2 regions of the Cobetia sp. 14N.309.X.WAT.E.A4 genome follow, and region 2 is predicted to be linked to the other one. Evidence: riboswitches for the same ligand, from Rfam matches in the RefSeq annotation. Region 2 holds a riboswitch; the other holds the start of a gene.

Region 1 (3,404 bases), on a different contig from region 2:
ATCTCGGCCAGGGTGATGGTGAGGAAGATGGCCATCGGGTCGTTGGTACCGGACTCGATCTCCAGCGTCGCCCCGACCCGCTCGTTGAGGTGCACCCCCTGCCCGCCCAGTAGCGAGAAGACCGCCGCGGCGTCGGTAGAGCCGACGATGGCCCCGACCAGCAGGCCTTCGATCAGGGTGAGGTCAAACAGCCACATGGCCAGCAGCCCCACCAGCCCGCTGGTCATGAAGACCCCGACGGTCGCCAGCACCAATGCCGGCTTGAGACCCGCGCGGAAGGTCGAGAGACGGGTGCGCAGACCGCCATCGAGCAGAATGAGTGCCAACGCCAGATTGCCGATCAGGTACGCGGTAGAGGCATCATCGAACTGGATGCCGAGCACGCCATCCTCCCCCGCCAGCATGCCGAGTCCCAGGAACAGCAACAGCAGGGGCATGCCGAGACGAGCCGAGACCCGACTTGCCAGCACGCTCAAGGCGATGAGCATGCCCGCCAGCAAGAAGTAATAGTTCAGATTCTCTACCACGTGTGCTCCCCCGCCATTCCCGGCACCAAGTCTCGAATCACGTCTGCGACGGCCCAGAGACAGTATTCCATGTCAGCGACGAGGCTGCAGAGAAATTTCTCAAATATTCATGGACTTGCGATCAACATGTCAGGCTTCTCGGCGACACCCAGGCCGGGGCTGCCGCCAGCTCGGCGTAGCGGGTCGGACCGAAGGCTTCCATCGCCCACAACAGGGCTCGGCACAGCTCACGCTGACCGTCGATATCGACCATGCGCCCATGACGCGAATAACCGGCGAGGAAGGCCTCACGCTGACTCGGCGTCTCCAGCAACAACTCGATCAGTGCCCAGTCGAACTCGATCGGGGCCCACACCAGTGCCTCCCAGTCGCTCCATACCCAGCCGGTGGCGGCGCACAGATATTGGTCCGCGCGCAGGTCCGGCAGACTCCAGACGGCGCGAGCGGGATGCGAGAAGGTGCGTGATGGCAGGTCCCCCAGCTCGTGTGACAGGGGATGGCGCGCGAGAAAACGCGTCACGCGGGCATTCCAATGCAGCAACGGCATGGGCTGGGCAAGGGGCTGGCCAAAGCCGGACACGGTGTCCTGATGCAGCCGCCCGACCTGATCTCCCAGCAACTCACAGAAGGTGTCACTGAGATCACTGGGCTGACCGCTGGACCACGGCAGATGCCAGACGGGCGCGCCATCGAGACGCCCCAGATAGGTCAGCGGCAGCGGAGGGATGGGCAAACGCGCCGGCAGCGCGCCCGCCAGCCGTGTCAGGGCCTCAGGTTGCGCCCAGCGATCGGCGCCGAAGACACCGCGCATCGCTCGCCAGAAGGGGTCGTGATCCGGGCCGGTCCGCGCCAGCTTGATCAGGCCGGGGGTGCCGCCACGCTGTCGCCACAACCAGTTGGCACTATCCGGCCAGGCAAGTGCCAGCGGCTCCAGCGCATGCCCCAGATAGGTGGAAAGACGGCGAGTCAGCGCATCCTCCGGCCAGCCATTGGGCACGGATGTCGCGTCTGGCATCACGGGTCGCCGCGGTGGCACGGGATAACCGCTGGAGCAGGTCGAGAGATCCGGGGTATCAGGCATGTTGATCTCCTTGAGGCTGCGATACCTCGATAGCATACCCAACACCGGGCCATGCAGCATAGCCACACGACAGCCACCCCGACGATGGCAGGGATGCAACCGGCGGGCAGGTGACGGTACACTGTCGGCCTGGATGGGGGTGCCCGAAAGTGGGCTGAGAGCCGATGCGTCACGTCGCATGGCAACCCCTGGAACCTGATCCGGTTGATACCGGCGGAGGGAATTCCGGTCACCTGCCCAAGCGTCAGGCGCCCTGCGTGCTTCCTCCCCTCGGCATGCCGCCTGACCACGGATGACACTGTGTCGCTGGGACTCTCCCTCAACAACGCCCGCATCGATTACGCCAGCCATACGCTGTTTCGTGATCTGTCGGCGCGTCTGGATGCCGGAAGCTGGACGGCCCTGCTGGGCCGCTCGGGCTGTGGCAAGAGCTCACTGCTGCGCCTGCTGGCCGGCCTCGAGATGCCCGACCATCACACGCTGGAACTCACCACCGATGATGGCAAGCCACTGGCGGGTCGCGTCGCCTGGATGGCGCAGCAGGACCTGCTGCTGCCCTGGCGCCGGGTGCTGGACAACCTGTGTCTGGGAGATGATCTCCATCGTCGCCCTCGCGATACCGAGCGGGCTCGCGAACTGCTGGCAGCGGTGGGTCTGGAGGGGCGCGAGCAGGCCTGGCCAGACGCCCTCTCCGGCGGGCAACGCCAACGCGTCGCATTGGCGCGAACGCTCTACCAGCAGGCTCCGGTGGTGATGATGGATGAGCCCTTCTCCGCAGTGGACGCCATCACGCGACTCGAACTGCATGATCTCGCCAGCCGGCTGCTGGACGGACGCACCGTGCTGATGGTCACGCATGACCCGCTCGAGGCGCTGCGCCTGGCCGACCAACTGCTGGTGCTGCGTCCGGGCCGCGACAGCCAGCAGGGGGCAGTGCTCGACCGCTTGCCGGGGCTCTCGCCGCCTCGCCCGGTGCCGCTGGACCTGCCCGCCCTGCAGCAGGCCCAGTCCGAATTGATCACACGCCTGCGCGACGGCGAGGAGACGCCATGAAACGCCTGCATGCCCTGCGTCATCTCGCCATCAGCGCCGCCGTCCTGCTGGGACTCTGGCAACTGGTGATCATCACCACGGCCGTGCCGCCCTACATCCTGCCAGCGCCACTGGCAGTCGCGGAGGTGCTGGTCCGTCAGGCCCCGATGCTGGCACACCACGCCGGCATCACCTTCGCCGAGATTCTTGGCGGGCTGGTACTGGGGGTCCTTCTCGGGCTGAGCACCGCGCTGGCACTGGCGTTCATCCCCCGTCTGCGGCGCACCCTGCTGCCATTGCTGCTGATCAGCCAGGTGATTCCGCTGTTCGCGATCGCCCCACTGCTGGTGCTGTGGCTGGGCTATGACATGCTCTCCAAGGTCGTGATGGCCACGCTGATCATCTATTTCCCCGTGGCCTCCACCGGCTACGACGGCCTGCGCCAGACCCCTCAGGGATGGCTGGATCTCGCCCACACCCTGGGCGCCAGCCCGTGGCGACTGCTGCTGCATGTCCAACTGCCCGCCGCGCTGCCGGCATTGGCCTCCGGCGTGCGCATGGCAGCGACAGCCGCTCCCATCGGGGCCGTCATCGGTGAGTGGGCCGGCGCAAGTCAGGGCCTCGGCTATCTGATGCTCAATGCCAATGCCCGGATGGAAATCGACCTGATGTTCGCCGCTCTGCTGGTGCTGGTCGCCTTTTCGCTGCTGCTGTATTTCACGCTGGATGCCCTGCTGCGTCGCCTGATGCCCTGGCATCGGGAT
Region 2 (3,404 bases):
TTGACGTCGTCCTTGTTGGGCAGGCCCAGGTGCTCCTTGGGGGTCACGTAGCAGAGCATGGCGCAGCCGAACCAGCCGATCATCGCGGCACCGATACCGGAGGTGATGTGGTCGTAGCCCGGGGCGATGTCGGTGGTCAGCGGGCCGAGGGTGTAGAAGGGCGCCTCGTCGCACTCGCTGAGCTGCTTGTCCATGTTCTCCTTGATCAGGTGCATCGGCACGTGACCCGGACCTTCGATCATGACCTGGACATCGTGCTGCCAGGCGATCTTCGTCAGCTCGCCGAGCGTCTCGAGTTCGCCGAACTGGGCGGCGTCATTGGCATCGGCCACCGAGCCCGGGCGCAGGCCATCGCCCAGTGACAGGCTGATGTCGTAGGCCTTGCAGATCTCGCAGATGTCCTCGAAGTGGCGATAGAGGAAGCTTTCCTCGTGATGCGCCAGACACCACTTGGCCATGATGGAGCCACCGCGCGAGACAATGCCGGTCACGCGGCTGGCGGTCAGCGGCACATAGCGCAGCAGGACGCCGGCGTGGATGGTGAAGTAGTCGACGCCTTGCTCGGCCTGCTCGATCAGCGTGTCGCGGAAGATCTCCCAATCAAGATTCTCGGCCACGCCATCGACCTTCTCCAGCGCCTGATAGATCGGCACCGTGCCGATGGGCACGGGAGAGTTGCGCAGAATCCATTCACGGGTCTCGTGGATGTTGGCGCCGGTCGAGAGATCCATCACGGTGTCGGAGCCCCAGCGGATCGCCCAGGTCATCTTGTCGACCTCTTCCTCGATGGAGGAGGTGACCGCCGAGTTGCCCAGGTTGCCGTTGACCTTCACCAGGAAGTTGCGGCCGATGATCATCGGCTCGCTTTCCGGGTGATTGATGTTGGCGGGAATGATGGCGCGGCCACGCGCGACTTCCTCACGCACGAATTCGGCGGTGATCTCGTCGGGCAGGTTGGCGCCGAAGCTGTGGCCCGGGTGCTGGTGGCCCAGAATGCTCTCGACGGAGTCGCTGCCCTGATATTCCTCACGCAGCGCGATACGACGCTGATTCTCGCGAATCGCGATGTACTCCATCTCCGGCGTGATGATGCCCTGGCGCGCATAGTGCAGCTGGGTGACATTCTTGCCCGGCAGGGCACGACGCGGGCGGTGGTCCAGCTCGAAACGCAGGGACGACAGGCGCAGGTCGGCCTGGCGCACGCGACCATATTCGCTGCTCAGCTGATTGAGCTGTTCGGTATCGCCGCGCTCCTCGATCCACTTCTCGCGCAGTGGCGCCAGCCCGCGACGAATGTCGATCTCGACCGCCGGGTCGGTGTAGGGGCCGGAGGTGTCGTAGACGACGATCGGCGGATTCTCTTCCAGACCGCTGGAGGTCTGGGTCGGCGAGCAGCCGATCTCGCGCATGGGCACGCGGATGTCCGGGCGAGAGCCTTCGATATAGATCTTGCGCGAGCCGCTCAGCGGCGCGATGGCGGCGGCGTCGACGCGGGCTTCGCTGGCGAGATGGCGACTGCCATCCTTGCGACCGGCACGTGCGCGCGCCTTCGGCGCAGCTTCAGGCTGGGGGGCGAGCGACGGTTCTGCGGCGTTGGTGGCTTGCGGATCTTGAGTCGTGGGGGTAGTGCTCATGCAGGTCTCCTCAAAGGGCGACGTCACGGCAGACGTCATCATGGGAAGACCGTGCGCAGGGAGAGGATGGCCATCGCCGACTCCTTGCCAACAGGTGGCCCGGGAGCGAGGCGGCCGCGGGCAGCGGCTGACCATCAGCTTGATTCCTACGCCGGTCCTAACCGGTTCAGGTTCCACGGGACCCCTTGCTGGCAGCCTCGCCCATTTGGCGGCGAGGTGATGCATGCAGGATCTCAGCCGGTTCCACCGGCACCCCGTCAAGCGTGCTCAGAGTTCAATGCGGGCATGACCTGTGCTGAGCGTTGTGCTGGCCCAGGTCATCGTGCTCGCATTCAGGCTCTGATGGCCTGTGGTGTGTCTGGATGATTGGCGAGAGGACCACGTCCCCAAGCCCATGGAAATCGATGAATCTTCCGTTCGCGCTGGTGCGGCCTGTCAGGCGACGGCCTGCCACGGATCAGTCGCGATCAAGCCCCATCTGCCAGAAGTCGATCTCGAGACGTGTCGCATCGCGGAAGACATCCACCAGTTCGCCCAGCCGGCGCTCCGAGACCTCCGAGAGCCGAGCGTCCAGCCATTCACGTTCGGCGTCCACCGCTTCCTTGAACTCATCGCTGGAGTACATCGCGATCCAGTCCGCGTACGGATTGTCCTCGATCTCGGTGGTGTCCTGATCCAGCAGCCACTCGGCGATCTCGCCGTAGCCGATCAGGCAGGGCGCGAGCGCCACGTGAAGATCGAGAAGATCGCCGCGCTGGCCGCAATCCAGTACGTAACGGGTATAGGCCAGGGTGGCGCGGGATTCCGGCAGCTCACTCAGGTCATCCTCGCTGATGCCCCACTCGCTGCAGTAGCCGATATGCAGGTCGAGCTCGGTATTGAGAATGGTGTCGAGACTGGCCGTGGCCTGACGCAGCTCCGCGAGGGTGCGGCTCTTGTAGGCGGCAAGCGCCCAGGCGCGCGCGAAGTGGATCAGGAACAGGTAGTCCTGCTGCAGGTAATGGCGGAAGGACTCCTCTGGCAGACGACCTTCCCCGAGCTGGCGAACGAAGTCATGCTCGAGATAGTCGCGCCATTCCTCGGCGCAGGCACTGGTCAGGTCTGAAAAGCTGGGCATCGACGCATCCCTCGGTGAGCGTGCTGCCAATCCGTGATGGAGTGGCAAAGGTCTGGCTCGAGCGTGGTCAGGTCCGGCAATCTGCAGGGAAAAAGCGGGGGAGGTGCGGCGTTCACCTGGAAGAGGTGAAGATGGTGTGCGGCAACACTTCGCGCTTGATCCCTACGCCGGTACTAACCGGATCAGGTTCGGCGGGATCGTCATTCACGCACCTCGATGCAAGGCCTCGAACAGTGCGAATGACATCTCAGCCGGTCTTACCGGCACCCCGTCAAGCTGTGACTCAGACGTCACGATATCTCGAGTGTAACAGTCCTGCGGTGCAGGAAAAGCCTCTGCCGCCCTAAAACCCATGCGACTTTGGGAGGCCTTCTGCGATGCTGAAAGGGCTTCCTGCGATGCGGGAAGCGTGTCATGCGCTGCAGGAAAGATGTCATGCAGGCTGACAGGAGGAGAGGTTCGCCATCAGGGCTGGGAAGTGTCGCCTCAGGCGCACCAGATCGTGAGGCTCATCGACATCCCAGCTGACAGGCAGGCAACCGACGCTTCTGCCTGCCTGAGCCAGCAGTGCAAGAGTCTCCCGGCTCACGTCGGCATGGCTCCAGTGATCCAGCTGGAAGGCCGCCGGGCAGGCTGCTTTCAGGCCAATCAAT

Evidence for each region. A riboswitch is a leader RNA that binds a small molecule or an ion and turns the genes downstream of it on or off. The one in region 2 is predicted to bind thiamine pyrophosphate.
Region 1: another riboswitch for thiamine pyrophosphate. It lies ahead of OW493_RS02690 (ABC transporter ATP-binding protein); the one in region 2 lies ahead of thiC (phosphomethylpyrimidine synthase ThiC).

The regions. Positions count from the first base shown of each region.
Region 1 covers NZ_JAPNXT010000001.1:619,481-622,884, reverse strand. The annotation lists gene OW493_RS02700 (potassium/proton antiporter) at 1-527, opposite strand, end outside; gene OW493_RS02695 (hypothetical protein) at 649-1,608, opposite strand; TPP riboswitch at 1,734-1,847, shown strand; gene OW493_RS02690 (ABC transporter ATP-binding protein) at 1,909-2,661, shown strand; gene OW493_RS02685 (ABC transporter permease) at 2,658-3,404, shown strand, end outside.
Region 2 covers NZ_JAPNXT010000006.1:83,051-86,454, reverse strand. The annotation lists gene thiC (phosphomethylpyrimidine synthase ThiC) at 1-1,634, opposite strand, end outside; TPP riboswitch at 1,761-1,901, opposite strand; gene tenA (thiaminase II) at 2,092-2,751, opposite strand; TPP riboswitch at 2,894-3,032, opposite strand; gene OW493_RS09960 (TIGR04282 family arsenosugar biosynthesis glycosyltransferase) at 3,185-3,404, opposite strand, start outside.